2 linked regions of the Ensifer sp. PDNC004 genome follow. The protein of the gene in region 1 interacts with the protein of each later gene in a pairwise test. Links are inferred from orthologs where the notes say so. Each region holds a gene or a part of one and is shown on either strand. Other genes may lie near its edges.

Region 1 (8,021 bases):
TTCACGGTCGTCGAATGGAAGGTGACTGTGCTGAAGTTGGCGGTGTCGAAGACGGCACTCGACTTCAGGAAGTCCTCAATCCGCTTTTCTCCGGTTTTCACGCTCTCGGGGTAAAGCGTGAACTCGACCGTCGAGTGGCCGACATCATTTCGGTCGATGCGGAAATTGCCGGAAAACTTGGCGAAATCGCCGACAATGCCGCCGCCACCGGCTTGCGCCACGGTGAAATGAATACGCGAAGCCGGCGTGATGCCGTAGTTGCCTGCAGCATCGGCAAGGTCCGGTGCGGCTGCAGCAGCGGGCGACGGAATGCTCCCGAACGCCAGCAGCAGCGTGAGGGAAATGGCCTTTGTTGGTGATTGCGAGTGCGATGTCATGGTTTCTTCCTTCCGGCGATAACCGGATCCGAACCAGCCGCTTGGGAGGAAGCGCGTTGGCGTGAGCCGGTCTGAAGCATGCGGACGAGGACGTCGTCGCGGCGAGCGAAGTGGTGGTAGAGGGCGGCCAGAACATGAAGCGCGACGAAGCAGAAGAGCAGATAGGCAAGCGTCATGTGGACGAGCGTCCATAGGTCTTCAGCCGCTTCCGATTTCGCCATCGGCAGATGGGGGATGACGATCCAGTTGAAATAGAAGCTCGGTATGTTCAGCGTCGATGTCGAGGCCACCGCCCAGCCGGCAAGCGGAACCGCAAGCGCGAGCATCATGAGCACGACATGGGTGGCGCTGGCCGCTCGGTGCTCAAGCGCGCTGAGGCCTGCCGGCGGACGCGGCCGAACCTCGACGAGGTGCCACAGGGCTCGGATCGTCGCCAGCCCGAGTGCGGAGAAGCCGAGCGACTTGTGCCACTGATAGAGCGAAAACTGCAGCGCCGGATCGACGGGCATTCGCCGCATGACGAAGCCGAGGCCGAGCAGGGTAAGGATCAACGCCGCAATCGCCCAGTGAAGGACGATGGTGATCCACCCAAATCCGGTTTTGTCGTTGCGCAGCATGTCCGACCCCATGGTCGTTCGCCCGGCCAGGATCGGCTCGGCGACTGCGGTAAGACTCACGAACTCGCGCTTTTATTCGCCTAGAATACCATAAAATTGCACTGAGATCTTGTTGATCTCGGCAAGCTATGGTCCATTTGCTCGTGGAGGGGACACGGAGGGGTTGTTCCCGGGAGCATGTGGACTGGCGTACATGACAAAGAAGAAAACCACACCAATGAGCCCGCACGAGCGGGAAGCCTATGAACACGGCCGCACGGGCATCCGGCTTGGAACCGAAGGCAACTATGGCGAAGCGGTCGACGCTTGGCGTCTGGCATCGAACGTCGCCGATGTGCATCTTGCGCTCACGGATATGTATTATTGGGTCAAGAGTGGCTACGGCGCCGCCCTTTGCGATGCCGGGCGCCATCGCGAGTGCATTGCCGTCTCCCTGCTCGCCCGTGAGTGGACGCTTGCGCGGCGCCAGCCGCTCTCGTCGCTTTCGATCGCGCGCGCTTATCTGGCGCTCGGCGACGGCGAGGCGGCGGCACCCTATCTCCGCGAGGTTCACGCCCTGATCGGCGATGCGATCTTCGAGCAGTTCGACGAGGATGCGGAAGCCGACGTTCACGCGGCGATCGCCGGCTTGGAGAACGGCGGCAACCAGCCGACCGCCGGCCGTCCCAAGTAATGGCGCGCGGTTATCCTTGGTAATAGCGGTGCCGGAATCTGGCGGGATCTCGGCAATTCTGACGTTGGCGTTTTCTCGCCATGATTTCATTTTATCGGCCGATTGCCCCTTCAGCGGGTGATTCGAGGTCCGCCGTTCTGGTTCGGGCCCTTTTTTAACATTTTGATTTTTCTAAGGAGTTTCCCATGAGTGAAACCGTATTGCCGTCTGATGCCGAAATTACCCTTCGGCGCATCTCAGCCCTGACCGTCTGCGACGTCTGCGAGCTCAGCGAAACGCTGAGCGAGGAACAGCGCAACATGGTGGCGGACAACGGCACCTCGATCGCCGAGGCGCATTTTTCCGAGAATGCCTGGTTCCGTGCGGTCTATGCCGATGAGACGCTGATTGGCTTCATCATGCTGCACGAAGGATCCGACTGGGATGACGGCATCGATTGCCCGGGTGTCTATCTCTGGCGCTTCATGATCGCCCGGCCGTTCCAGGGCAGGGGATATGGCAAGCAGGCGATCGCCCTTGTCGTGCGCGATCTGAAGGCGCGGGGTCTGCATGAGCTCTACACGAGCTACGGACAGGGCCCTGGCAGCCCCGAAGGCTTTTACCAAGGCCTGGGATTCAAGCCGACGGGCGAGCACTATGACGATGAACTCGAAGCGGTGCTGAAATTCTAAGCGCACCGGGGACACGGGAAAAAGAACTCCCGTGTCTCTCTCAGATGTTTAAGAGTGAAACATGAGTATTGATCTTCATGAGGCCAATCGCCTCTCCTGGAATGCCGCGACCGTGGCGCACAACAGTCACAAGGGCGACCAGGCCGCCTACTTCCGCGCCGGCGGCTCAACGCTTTATCCGGAAGAGATCGAGTTGCTCGGCGATATCGCCGGGCTCGACGTTCTCCATCTGCAATGCAATTCCGGCCAGGACAGCCTGAGCCTGGCACAGCGCGGTGCGAACGTGACCGGCGTCGATATCTCGGACGAGGCGATTGCCTTTGCCACGCGGCTTTCGACGGAAAGCGGCATCGCCGCCACCTTCGCGCGGTCCGACCTTTTCGGCTGGTTCGACGACGCCCGTGCGAGCGGTCGGCGTTTCGATCGCGTCTTTGCGTCCTATGGCACCATTTGCTGGCTGTCGGACCTCGGGATCTGGGCGCGCGGCATCGCCGATGTGCTGAAGCCCGGCGGGCGTTTCGCCTTCGTCGAATTCCATCCCTTTGCGATGGTCTTCGATCCGGGCTGGAAGCTGCACTACGACTACGCGCCCAAAGACCCGGTCGCGGAAGCGGGCGTCGGTGACTATGTCGCGGACTCGGGCGCAGGCCTTGCCCATGGAGGCTATCAGGAGGGCGTGGTGGGATTCACCAATCCGCACCCGTCCTTCGAGTTCAACTGGGGTATCGCCGATGTTGTGCAGGCACTGATCGACGCCGGGCTCCGGATGGAAGTCCTGAAGGAATACCCCTATGCCAACGGCTGGGTGGCGTTTGAAGGCATGCGCGACCTTGGCGGCGGGCGGATGGCGCCGCCTGCGGGCATGCCGAGCCTGCCGCTGATGTATGCGATTGTGGCCGCAAAGGCTGGGCCGGCGGCGGAAGATGACGCGAAGGCAAGGTGCCCTACGGCATGATGCCGGCGGCGCGCAGCGCTTGACGATCCGTTGCGGCGGGGCGGGGCAACCGGACCCGCCGCCCATGAATAATCGCCGGCGGTGCTTTTATTTGCCGGCTGCATTTGCTAGGCCGCTTCCGGAGAAAAGTACCCGGAGGAAATTGCATGACGCCCGATATCCGCCCGCTCGTCGCCGGCAACTGGAAGATGAACGGAACCCGCGCCTCGCTCGATCAGATCAAGGCGATGGCCGAAGGGGTCAAGGGCGAACTCTCCGCCAAGGTCGAAACGCTGATCTGCCCGCCGGCAACGCTGCTCTACGTGGCGACGGCGCTTTGCGACGACAGCCCGCTCCTGATCGGCGCGCAGGATTGCCATCAAAAGCAGTCAGGCGCCCACACTGGCGACCTTTCCGCCGAGATGATCGCCGATTGCTTCGGCACCCACGTCATTGTCGGCCATTCCGAGCGCCGCACCGACCACGCCGAAAGCGATGCACTGGTACGCGCAAAGACCGAAGCGGCGCATGCCGCCGAACTCGTCGCGATCGTCTGCATCGGCGAGACCGGTGACGAGCGCAAGGCGGGCAAGACGCTCGATGTTTTGAAGCGCCAGCTAGCCGAAAGCCTGCCGGATGCAGCAACCGCGGAAAACACCGTGATTGCCTACGAGCCCGTCTGGGCGATCGGCACCGGCCTGACGCCGACGGCCGCGGATGTCGAGGAAGCCCATGCCTTCATGCGCAAGGAGCTGGTCGCGCGCTTTGCCGACGCCGGCGCCAAGATGCGCATCCTCTATGGCGGCTCGGTCAAGCCGTCCAATGCGAAGGAATTGATGGGCGTCGCCAATGTCGACGGCGCACTGATCGGGGGCGCAAGCTTGAAAGCCGAAGACTTCCTCGCCATCTACCGGGCTTATGAAGAATTGACGGCCTGATCGCCTGGGTTACCGGGCAGGGGCTTTTAATGGCGCACGGCATGGTATAAAGAGGCGCGAAAATTGCGCCCGGCCATGCCGAGTTTGCGCAGGGTTTGATTCGTGTGCCCCAAGGGCAGGACTGGAAGCTGATGCAGACCGTACTACTCGTCATCTATCTCATGGTCGTCGTCGCCCTGATCGGCGTCGTACTCATTCAGCGTTCCGAAGGCGGTGGTCTCGGCATCGGCGGCGGCTCGGGCTTCATGTCCGCACGCGGCACAGCCAATGCGCTGACCCGCACCACGGCGATCCTTGCAGCGCTGTTCTTCGTCCTGGCGCTCGGCATGGGAATTCTCGCGCGTTACCAGCCGCAGGCGACCGACATCCTCGACCGTATCCCGGGCACCAGCTCGAACGGTGGTGGCGTTCTCAATTCGCTCGGTGGCGGCGCTCCGGCTCCCGCTGGCGGCGCGACTGGACAGCAGCCGGCAACCGGCAACCCCGCTCCGGCCGACAACGGCGTTCCGTCGACCGCCGCACCGGCAACGACGGGCGAAGCCCCGGCCGGCGGCGCAACGACTCCGGCGCCCGCCGCTGGCGCCAACAGCAATACGGGATCGCAAGTTCCCAGCGGCCAGTAAGGTCGCAATTCTGAAGAACCCGCCGGCGGATGTTTCATCCGCCGGTTTTGTTTTGTGTGAAATCTGCCTCCATCCCAAGACGAAAAGTTCTGGAATATGAATTTTTCGGTGGCGGAATCATTTGTGAAAAGGTATCCGGTGACTCCCATGGCGCGATATGTATTCATCACAGGCGGCGTGGTTTCCTCCCTCGGAAAAGGCATCGCTGCAGCGGCTCTCGGAGCACTGCTGCAGGCGCGTGGCTACCGGGTGAGACTGCGCAAGCTCGACCCCTATCTCAACGTTGACCCGGGCACCATGAGCCCGACCCAGCACGGTGAGGTTTTCGTAACCGACGATGGCGCGGAGACCGATCTCGATCTCGGCCACTATGAACGCTTCACGGGGCGTTCGGCGACGAAGACCGACAACATCACCACGGGTCGGATCTACAAGAACATCATCGACAAGGAACGTCGCGGCGACTATCTCGGCGCAACGGTTCAGGTGATCCCGCACGTTACCAACGAAATCAAGAACTTCGTCACCGAAGGCAACGACGACTACGATTTCGTCCTCTGCGAAATCGGCGGCACCGTCGGCGACATCGAGGCGATGCCGTTCATGGAGGCGATCCGCCAGCTCGGCAACGACCTGCCGCGCGGCACCGCTGTCTACGTCCACCTTACCCTGATGCCCTATATCCCGGCGGCCGGCGAACTGAAGACCAAGCCGACGCAGCATTCCGTCAAGGAACTGCAGGCCCTCGGCATCCATCCCGATATCCTGCTCGTTCGTGCGGACCGCGAAATTCCGGAAGCCGAGCGTCGCAAGCTTTCGCTGTTCTGCAACGTCCGCCAGTCGGCCGTCATCCAGGCGCTCGACGTTGCCTCGATCTACGACGTTCCGATCGCCTACCACAAGGAAGGCCTCGACAACGAAGTGTTGGCAGCCTTCGGCATCGAGCCGGCGCCGAAGCCGCGCATGGACGCCTGGGAACGGGTTGCCGATCGCATCCGCACGCCGGAAGGCGAAGTCACGATCGCAATCGTCGGCAAGTACACCGGTCTCAAGGATGCCTACAAGTCGCTGATCGAAGCGCTTTATCACGGTGGCATCGCCAACCGGGTGAAGGTCAAGCTCGAGTGGATCGAGTCGGAAGTCTTCGAAAAGGAAGATGCGGCTCCTTACCTTGAAAAGGTGCACGGCATCCTCGTTCCCGGCGGTTTCGGCGAGCGTGGCTCCGAGGGCAAGATCAACGCGGCGCGCTTTGCCCGCGAGCGCAAGGTGCCCTATTTCGGCATCTGCTTCGGCATGCAGATGGCGGTCGTCGAGGCGGCCCGCAATCTCGCCGGCATCGAGAAGGCATCCTCCACCGAGTTCGGCCCGACCAAGGAGCCGGTCGTCGGCCTGATGACGGAATGGGTCAAGGGCAACGAGCTCGAGAAGCGTTCGGCCTCCGGCGACCTCGGCGGCACGATGCGCCTCGGCGCTTACCGCGCAGCGCTCAAGGCCGACACCAAGATTGCCGAGATTTACGGTTCGACCGAGATTTTCGAGCGTCACCGTCACCGTTACGAAGTCAACGTCGACTACAAGGATCGCCTCGAGTCCTGCGGCCTAGTCTTCTCGGGCATGTCGCCGGACGGCATCCTGCCGGAGACGGTCGAGTACCCGGATCATCCGTGGTTCATCGGCGTCCAGTACCATCCGGAACTGAAGTCGCGTCCGCTCGATCCGCATCCGCTGTTTGCAAGCTTCATCGAAGCGGCGCTCGAACAGTCCCGGCTCGTCTGAGGCGCACAGGAAAGACAAACGAAAAAGGCCGGTCGCAAGACCGGCCTTTTTTGTATTTTCCGTCGAGGCGTGACTCACGGTCCGCGAAATCAGCCGCGCGTCAGCGTTAAAGCGATAAACGGTATGCTCGATGCGCTGCTGACGCGACCCGTGCCGTTGGATGTCCGCGCTGGTGATCGCCGGCACGAGGGATGTGGTCGATCCGGAGCCAGTGCTTCGCCGTGAGCATCTGGCGGGCTTCTGCCTCAGGTGCGTTTCGTCGCGTTCGAGGGCGTCGGCCATTTCTCGCCGATCGAAACACCGGCCGAGGTCGCCGCAGCAATCGTGACCTTCCTGGCGATGCTCGACCTCTAGGCGGATCGGAGGCGCCGTCGGACAAGATGGCGCCTCCGATCCCAACGGACCGAGTGATGCGAAATCGATGCCTGTCAGCGCGCCTCCGCCGGGCGGCGCCATTGGGGCACGCGGCCGATGGTGATGAAGCGCAGGATCCACTCGAGCGGCCCATAGGCGAAGCGGGCCATCCACCAGCGGCTGATGACGAGCTGGGCGACAAAGATCGCAAGCGCGATCAGCATGGTTGCCAGCGGCGAAACCTGGCCGATGAGAGCAAGGCCGTAGCCATGAAAGATCAGGGCCATGAGCAAGGACTGCATCAGGTAGTTGGAAAGGGCCATGCGGCCAGCAGGCGCCAGCAGGTTGCGCAGCTCGTGGCCGGCTTTGGATCCGAAGAGCAACATCATGCCGCCGACATAGGCGCCGGTGAGAAGCGGGCCGGTGGCGAGGCCGATCGAAAGTGCGATGACCGCGATCGGCGATTCGGGCATCTCGACGCTGACATAGGCATAGATGACGGCGCCAGGCAGGCCGACCCAGAGGCCGGTGCGAACGAGGCGCTGGAACAATGCCGTGTTCGCCTCCGGCCGCGCCAGGGTCTTGCGACGTCCGGCGATCAGGCCGAGCAGGAACATCGCCAGCGCGCACGGCGCTTGCAGCAGGACCAGGATGATCCAGACCGAGTTGAGTTCCGTCAGGTGCTGACCGATGATGGCCTGCCAGTCGCCGCGGAAAGCAAGCTCGGCCGCCTCCGCAGCGGAGAGAATGGCGGACCGATCGAGCGGCACCGGATCCAGCGTGATGAGGATGCCGAGTGCGCCCCAGACCAGTGCAAGGAGAAGGACCAGCCATTTGGCTAGCCGGAAGAGGGCTGCATCGCCGCAGTTTCTGAGCATCAGCAGGGCGATGCCAAGCACAGCGTAGGTGGTGAGAATATCGCCATGGAAAAGCAGAACCGCATGGGCAAGCCCGATTAGCCAGAGGCCCATCTGTCGGCGCAAAAGCCTGGGCACAAGGGCCTCGCCGGATTTTTCCGCCGAGCGCATTTGCAGGGTGAAGCTGTAGCCGAACAGGAA
Region 2 (5,525 bases), on another replicon or contig:
CGGCAAGCAGCTTACACGCCTGCCAGATGCGCAGCTTGTTGACGTGGTCGGTAAAGGTGTTGCCGGTATTCTTCTTGAAGAAACGGGAAAAGGCCGTTTCGCTCATGCCGGCCTGCCGGGCAAGATCGGCAAGATGAATGTCGGTGGCGATGTTCTCATAGATGAAGGCCAGAGCGCCGCGCAGCACGTCAAGCGATTGTTGGTCGAGTTCTGGCGCGAATTCCGGCGAGGAGAGCAACTCGTATTCCTCGGTGTTGACCAACAGATCGAGCAGCTGGATGAACAGCGAGAAGCGCGAGAGCCCTTTCAGGCTGCCCATACGTTCGATCAGATCGGCGCCCTTGGCGCGAGCTTCGCCATGAAACACCAGGCCGCGCTCGGCGCGGGCGAAGAAGGCCCCGAGCTCGGCAAATTCCGGTAGGGCGTCGGTGATCTCGCGCATCCTGTCGGGATGGAACTGGATGACGATGTCGCGCCCTTCGATGATCTCGTCCGGTTCGGTGACCGTCACCCAGTCATGCGGCAGGTTGCTGCCGATCACTGTCAGATAGCCGGGATCGAACTGGCCAATATGATCGCCGACGAAGGCAAGGCCCGAGGCCTTGCGGATGAGATGGATTTCGATCTCCGGATGGAAGTTCCAGACGTTCCGTTCCCAGGGATAGTTGTCGAGACGCCATAGGAACGTCTCGTTGACGCCGGTGACGATGTGCTCGAAGGTCGGCGGGTTGGTCGCGAGCGAAGCGGGCTTTGCCGGCGCACGTTTTGAGCCTCGCGCCGTGCTCATCGCCTGACCCTCCTTCGCGCCGTGTCGATCGGTCGTCTCCTTTGGAGAAGGAGCGGCTGCCTATTGCACCCAAGCCGCCCCGTTTTCCGGACTATGTCAGGCGCGTTCGGCCCAGATCTTGGCGAGCTCGACCAGCGTCTTGACGCTGCGCTCCATGTCCTGGCGGCTGACCCATTCGAGCGGCGAGTGGAAGGCATGGCCGCCGGCAAAGAGGTTGGCCGAGGGCAGACCCATGAAGGACAGACGCGAGCCGTCGGTGCCGCCGCGAATGCTGCCGCGCACCGGCTGCATGCCGGCGCGACGGATCGCCTCGATGGCATTCTCGACGATCTCCGGGTGGCGGTCGAGGATGGCCTTCATGTTGCGATACTGCTCTTTGACCTCGAAGCTGTAGGTGGATCCGGGATAGGCCGTCATCACATCCTTGACGATGCCTTCGAGCATGGCTTCCTTCGTGGCCAGGCCTGCCTCGTCGAAGTCGCGCACGATGAGGCCTAGCTGCGCCTTGTCCATTGAGCCGCTGACACCGGTCGGGTGCACGAAGCCGTCGCGGCCTTCTGTGCCCTCGGGAGACACGTCGCGCGGTAGCCGGCTAATGATGTCGCCGGCGATCTTAATCGCGTTCTCCATCTTGTCCTTGGCAAAGCCCGGATGGATCGCGACGCCATGAATGACGATCTCGACGCCATCGGCGGAGAAGGTCTCGTCCTCGATATGTCCGGCTGTTTCGCCATCGACCGTATAGCAGAATTCGGCACCGAGCTTCTTCAGGTCGACCTTGTCGACGCCACGGCCGATTTCTTCGTCCGTGGTGAAGAGCAGCTTGATCGTGCCGTGCTTGATGTCGGGATTGTCGACGAGCACCTGAGCGGCTGTGACGATCTCCGCAAGCCCGGCCTTGTCGTCGGCGCCGAGCAGCGTCGTTCCATCCGTGGTGACGATGTCGTTGCCGATCTGGTCGTTGAGGACGGGATGGTCGCTGACGCGGATGACCTGCTGCGGATCGCCCATCAGCTGGATGTCGCCGCCCTGGTAGTTGCTGACGATCTGCGGCTTGACATTGGTGCCGGTGAAGTCGGGCGCCGTGTCCATGTGCGAGCACCAGCAGATGACCGGCACTGGCTTATCGACGTTCGAAGGGATGGTGGCGTAGACATAGCCGTTTTCGTCGAGATGGGCGTCCTCAAGTCCGATCGCCAGCAGTTCTTCGACGAGTACGCGACCGAGGTTTTTCTGCTTCTCCGTTGAAGGCTGGGTCTTCGACCTGGCATCGGACTGGGTGTCGATGACGACGTAACGGAGGAAGCGTTCGAGAACGGTATCGGTCATGGGCGGGATCCAGTGCTGGTGAGCGTGCAACCGCTATACTCCCGCGTCACGATTCCTCAAACCGGATTCGGTGGCGAAACGTCGAGGCTGTCGGCCCAGGCCTGTAATGTCCGGCGCTTGATGACGCGGCCCGCGTCGACATCTGAGCGCGCCTCAGTAAGACCCGCCCGACCGTTCCACCGTTCCGGCATCGCCTCTGATGCCTTTGAACTCCGCGGCCAGCTTGGAAGTCGCGCCGACCAGCAGGCTGACGTCATTGCCGACGGCGACGAAGGTGGCGCCGAGTTCGAGGTAGCGGCGGGCGAGCGCCTGGTCGGAGGTCAGAATGCCGGCCGCTTTCCCGTACGACTGGATGCGCACCAACGCCGCTTCTACGGCTTCCTGCACTTCCCGAGCGCCGGGCTTGCCGAGAAAGCCCATGTCAGCGGCAAGGTCGGCCGGGCCGATGAAGACACCGTCGACGCCGTCGGTGTTCGTGATCTCGTCGAGCGCGGCAAGGCCGGCCCGACTTTCGATCTGCACAAGTAGGCAGACCTCGTCGTTGGCGGTCTGCAGATAGTCCGGAATGCGATTAAAGGCAGATGCCCGCGCAAGCGCGGCACCGACTCCGCGCACGCCATGGGGCGGATAACGCACGGCGCGCACCAGGGCGCGGGCCTGCTCGGCGCTTTCGACCATCGGGACCAGCAGCGTCTGCGCGCCGATGTCGAGGATCTGCTTGATTATCCAGGTCTCGCCGATCGGCGGGCGGACGATGGCATGACTTGGCGACGCGGCCAGCGCCTGGAGTTGCGCGGCCAGTAGCGGTACGTCGTTCGGGGCATGCTCGGCGTCGATAAGCAGCCAGTCGAAACCGGCACCGCCGCAGACTTCGGCGGCGTATGGATTGGCAAGCGCCAGCCAGAGGCCGATTTGCGGGCGATTCTCGGCAAGCGCCTGTTTGAACGGGTTGCGGGGAGCGGGCATGGTCGATCCTATTCGAAGAAGCAGCTGACGGTGCCCGACGGACCGAAGTCGGCGACAATGGTATCGCCGTGGCGGGCCTCGATCGGGCGGATGAAGGAACCGGCAAGCACGATCTGGCCGGCCTCGATGCGTTCGCCGTAAAGCGACAGGCGATTGGCGAGCCAGGCGATGCCGCGGGCCGGATGGTTGAGCACGCCGGCGCCGAGCCCGGTTTCTTCCACCTCGGCATTGCGCGAGACGATTGCGCCCATCCAGCGCATGTCGATCGCATCGGGCCGCATTTGCCGCCCGCCGAGAACGATGCCGGCATTGGCGGCATTGTCCGAGATGGTATCGACGATGGTGCGGGCCTTCTTCGTTTCCGGATCGACGCGCAGGATGCGGGTGTCGAGGATTTCGAGCGCAGGGGTGACATAGTCCGTGGCGTTCAACACGTCGAAGACGGTGACGTTGGGGCCGACAAGCGGCGCCTTCATCACGAAGGCGATCTCGGCCTCGATGCGTGGCTGGATGAAGCGGTTGCCGGGAATGCGCGCACCATCCTCGAACAGCATGTCGTCGAAAAGCACGCCGGAATCCGGGATGTCGATGTTCAGCGCATATTGCATCGCCTTGGAGGTGAGACCGATCTTCCAGCCGATCACCCGGCGTCCCGCCGCGATCTTCTGCTTCACCCAGGCGGTCTGCACCGCATAGGCGTCGTCCATGGTCATGTCGGGGTGCTGGAGCGAGAGCAGTCCGGTCTGGACGCGCTCGCGTTCGGCGGTGTCGAGGGCGCTAGCTGCGGCCTCGATCTGGGATTTGTCGAGCATCGATCAGGCCTCGTCGGCAATGGGGTTGATGAGGGTGCCGATGCCCTCGGCCTCGACCTCGACGATGTCGCCGGGCTTCAGCCAGATCGGCGGATCGAAACGGGCACCGGCGCCGGTCGGTGTGCCGGTGACGATAACGTCGCCGGGAACCAGCGTCGTGAAGGTCGAGACGTAGCTGATGATTTTGCGGAAGGAGAAGATCATCCGGCTGGTGCGATCCTGTTGGCGCACCTCGCCGTTCACCCGCGTTTCGAGCTTGATATCGGCAAGCTGGGCCTCGTCGGTGAAGGGCACCAGCCAGGGGCCGATCGACCCCGTGCGGTCGAAATTCTTGCCCTGGGTGACATTGAACTTGGCATGGCGAACCCAGTCGCGGATCGTGCCTTCGTTGCAGAGCGACAGTGCCGCGATATGGTCGAGTGCGCTCGACTCGGGAATGCGTCGACCGCCCTTGCCGATGACGATGACGATCTCGCCTTCATAATCGAACTGTGGGCTTTCCGGCGGGCGGATCAGCGGCTGGGCGTGCCCGGTGAAGGAGCGCGGAAAACGGATGAACAGCGAAGGATTGGAAGGTGCCGTCTGCCCGTCCTTGTACTCTTCGTTGCGGTCGGGGAAGTTGACGCCGACGCAGATGATCTTTTCCGGTGCCGGCACCGGGATTTCGTAGCGAACGTCCTTAAGCGACAGGTCCGGCGACATTCCCACTGCGTCGTCGGCGAACCGGGCAAGGGCGCCCGCCTCGATCACTTCGCGCAGGGTCGGGAAGGTCGATCCGTAGCGTTTTGAGAGGTCGATCAGGCCGTTGCCGGAAACGAGACCGTAGCCCCGTCTGTCTCCGAGCGAAAAGGTGACGAAACGGGGAGGGGTCATCGGGAAGCCTTCGTCTTTTCGTGTTGTCCTTCGAGCGCTGCGGCGACCTCGGTAATGACGTCGAAGGCCACCTCGGCATCTTCCTCCATCATGTCGAACTGGCCGGCCTGGAAGCGGATTGCGACGTGGCCGTCGACGCGGGTCTGGGTCAGGTAGATGCGGCCGTCGTCGTTAATCGCGTTGACCAGCGCGATGTTATGGGCATCCGCATCGCCCTGGCTGCGATGACGGAACGAAAACAGCGACAGCATCGGCGGCGTGATGATCTCGAAATCCTTGTGGCTGCCCAACCGCTCCGCCAATTGTTCCGACCAACGCACATGGTTGCGGATCATCGTCTGCAACCCGTCGAGTCCGTGGAAGCGCAGCAGGAACCAGAGTTTCAGCGCGCGGAAGCGCCGGCCGAGCGGGATCGTCCATTCGGAATAGTTGATGATGCCGTCGCGGCCATGGGTCTTCAGATATTCCGGCTGGATCGCGAGCGTTTTCACCAGATCGCCGGGACTGCGGATGAAATGCGCCGAGCAGTCGAACTGCGCACCCAGCCACTTGTGCGGATTGAAGACGACGGAATCCGCCGTCTCGACGCCGGTCCAGAGGTCGCGAAACTCTTCGCAGATCATCGCGGCCCCGGCCCAGGCGGCGTCGACATGGACGTAAAGACCGTGCGCATGCGCGACCCGCACGACCTCGGCGATGTCGTCACAGGCGCCCGTGCTGGTGCCGCCGGTGCAGGCAATCACGCCAGCCGGCAACAG

Evidence for each region. The genes of interacting proteins can lie anywhere in the genome.
Region 2: the proteins of tpiA (region 1) and pepT interact in binary tests that used the Escherichia coli proteins (3 or more experiments, as listed by UniProt). The link is inferred for Ensifer sp. PDNC004 from one-to-one orthologs.

Annotation. Positions count from the first base shown.
Region 1 is NZ_CP070353.1:1,321,336-1,329,356, reverse strand. The notes cover bases 2,364-5,324. They hold tpiA (triose-phosphate isomerase), read left to right. Parts: upstream 2,364-3,439; coding sequence 3,440-4,210; downstream 4,211-5,324. Other genes in these bases: JVX98_RS14620 (CTP synthase), read left to right, coding at 4,972-5,324; secG (preprotein translocase subunit SecG), read left to right, coding at 4,342-4,833; JVX98_RS14635 (class I SAM-dependent methyltransferase), read left to right, coding at 2,400-3,293. Also shown: JVX98_RS14655 (YceI family protein), read right to left, coding at 1-377; JVX98_RS14650 (cytochrome b), read right to left, coding at 374-994; JVX98_RS14645 (hypothetical protein), read left to right, coding at 1,188-1,667; JVX98_RS14640 (N-acetyltransferase), read left to right, coding at 1,853-2,338; more of JVX98_RS14620, read left to right, coding at 5,325-6,609; JVX98_RS32700 (alpha/beta fold hydrolase), read left to right, coding at 6,859-6,963; JVX98_RS14615 (DUF418 domain-containing protein), read right to left, coding at 7,038-8,021. UniProt on the Escherichia coli protein: Involved in the gluconeogenesis. Catalyzes stereospecifically the conversion of dihydroxyacetone phosphate (DHAP) to D-glyceraldehyde-3-phosphate (G3P).
Region 2 is NZ_CP070352.1:1,098,920-1,104,444, forward strand. Bases 1-2,996 are described here. They hold pepT (peptidase T), read right to left. Parts: upstream 2,117-2,996; coding sequence 884-2,116; downstream 1-883. Other genes in these bases: JVX98_RS04840 (AraC family transcriptional regulator), read right to left, coding at 1-787; hpaI (4-hydroxy-2-oxoheptanedioate aldolase), read right to left, coding at 2,270-2,996. Also shown: more of hpaI, read right to left, coding at 2,997-3,082; hpaH (2-oxo-hept-4-ene-1,7-dioate hydratase), read right to left, coding at 3,091-3,894; JVX98_RS04860 (fumarylacetoacetate hydrolase family protein), read right to left, coding at 3,898-4,767; JVX98_RS04865 (pyridoxal-dependent decarboxylase), read right to left, coding at 4,764-5,525. UniProt on the Escherichia coli protein: Cleaves the N-terminal amino acid of tripeptides.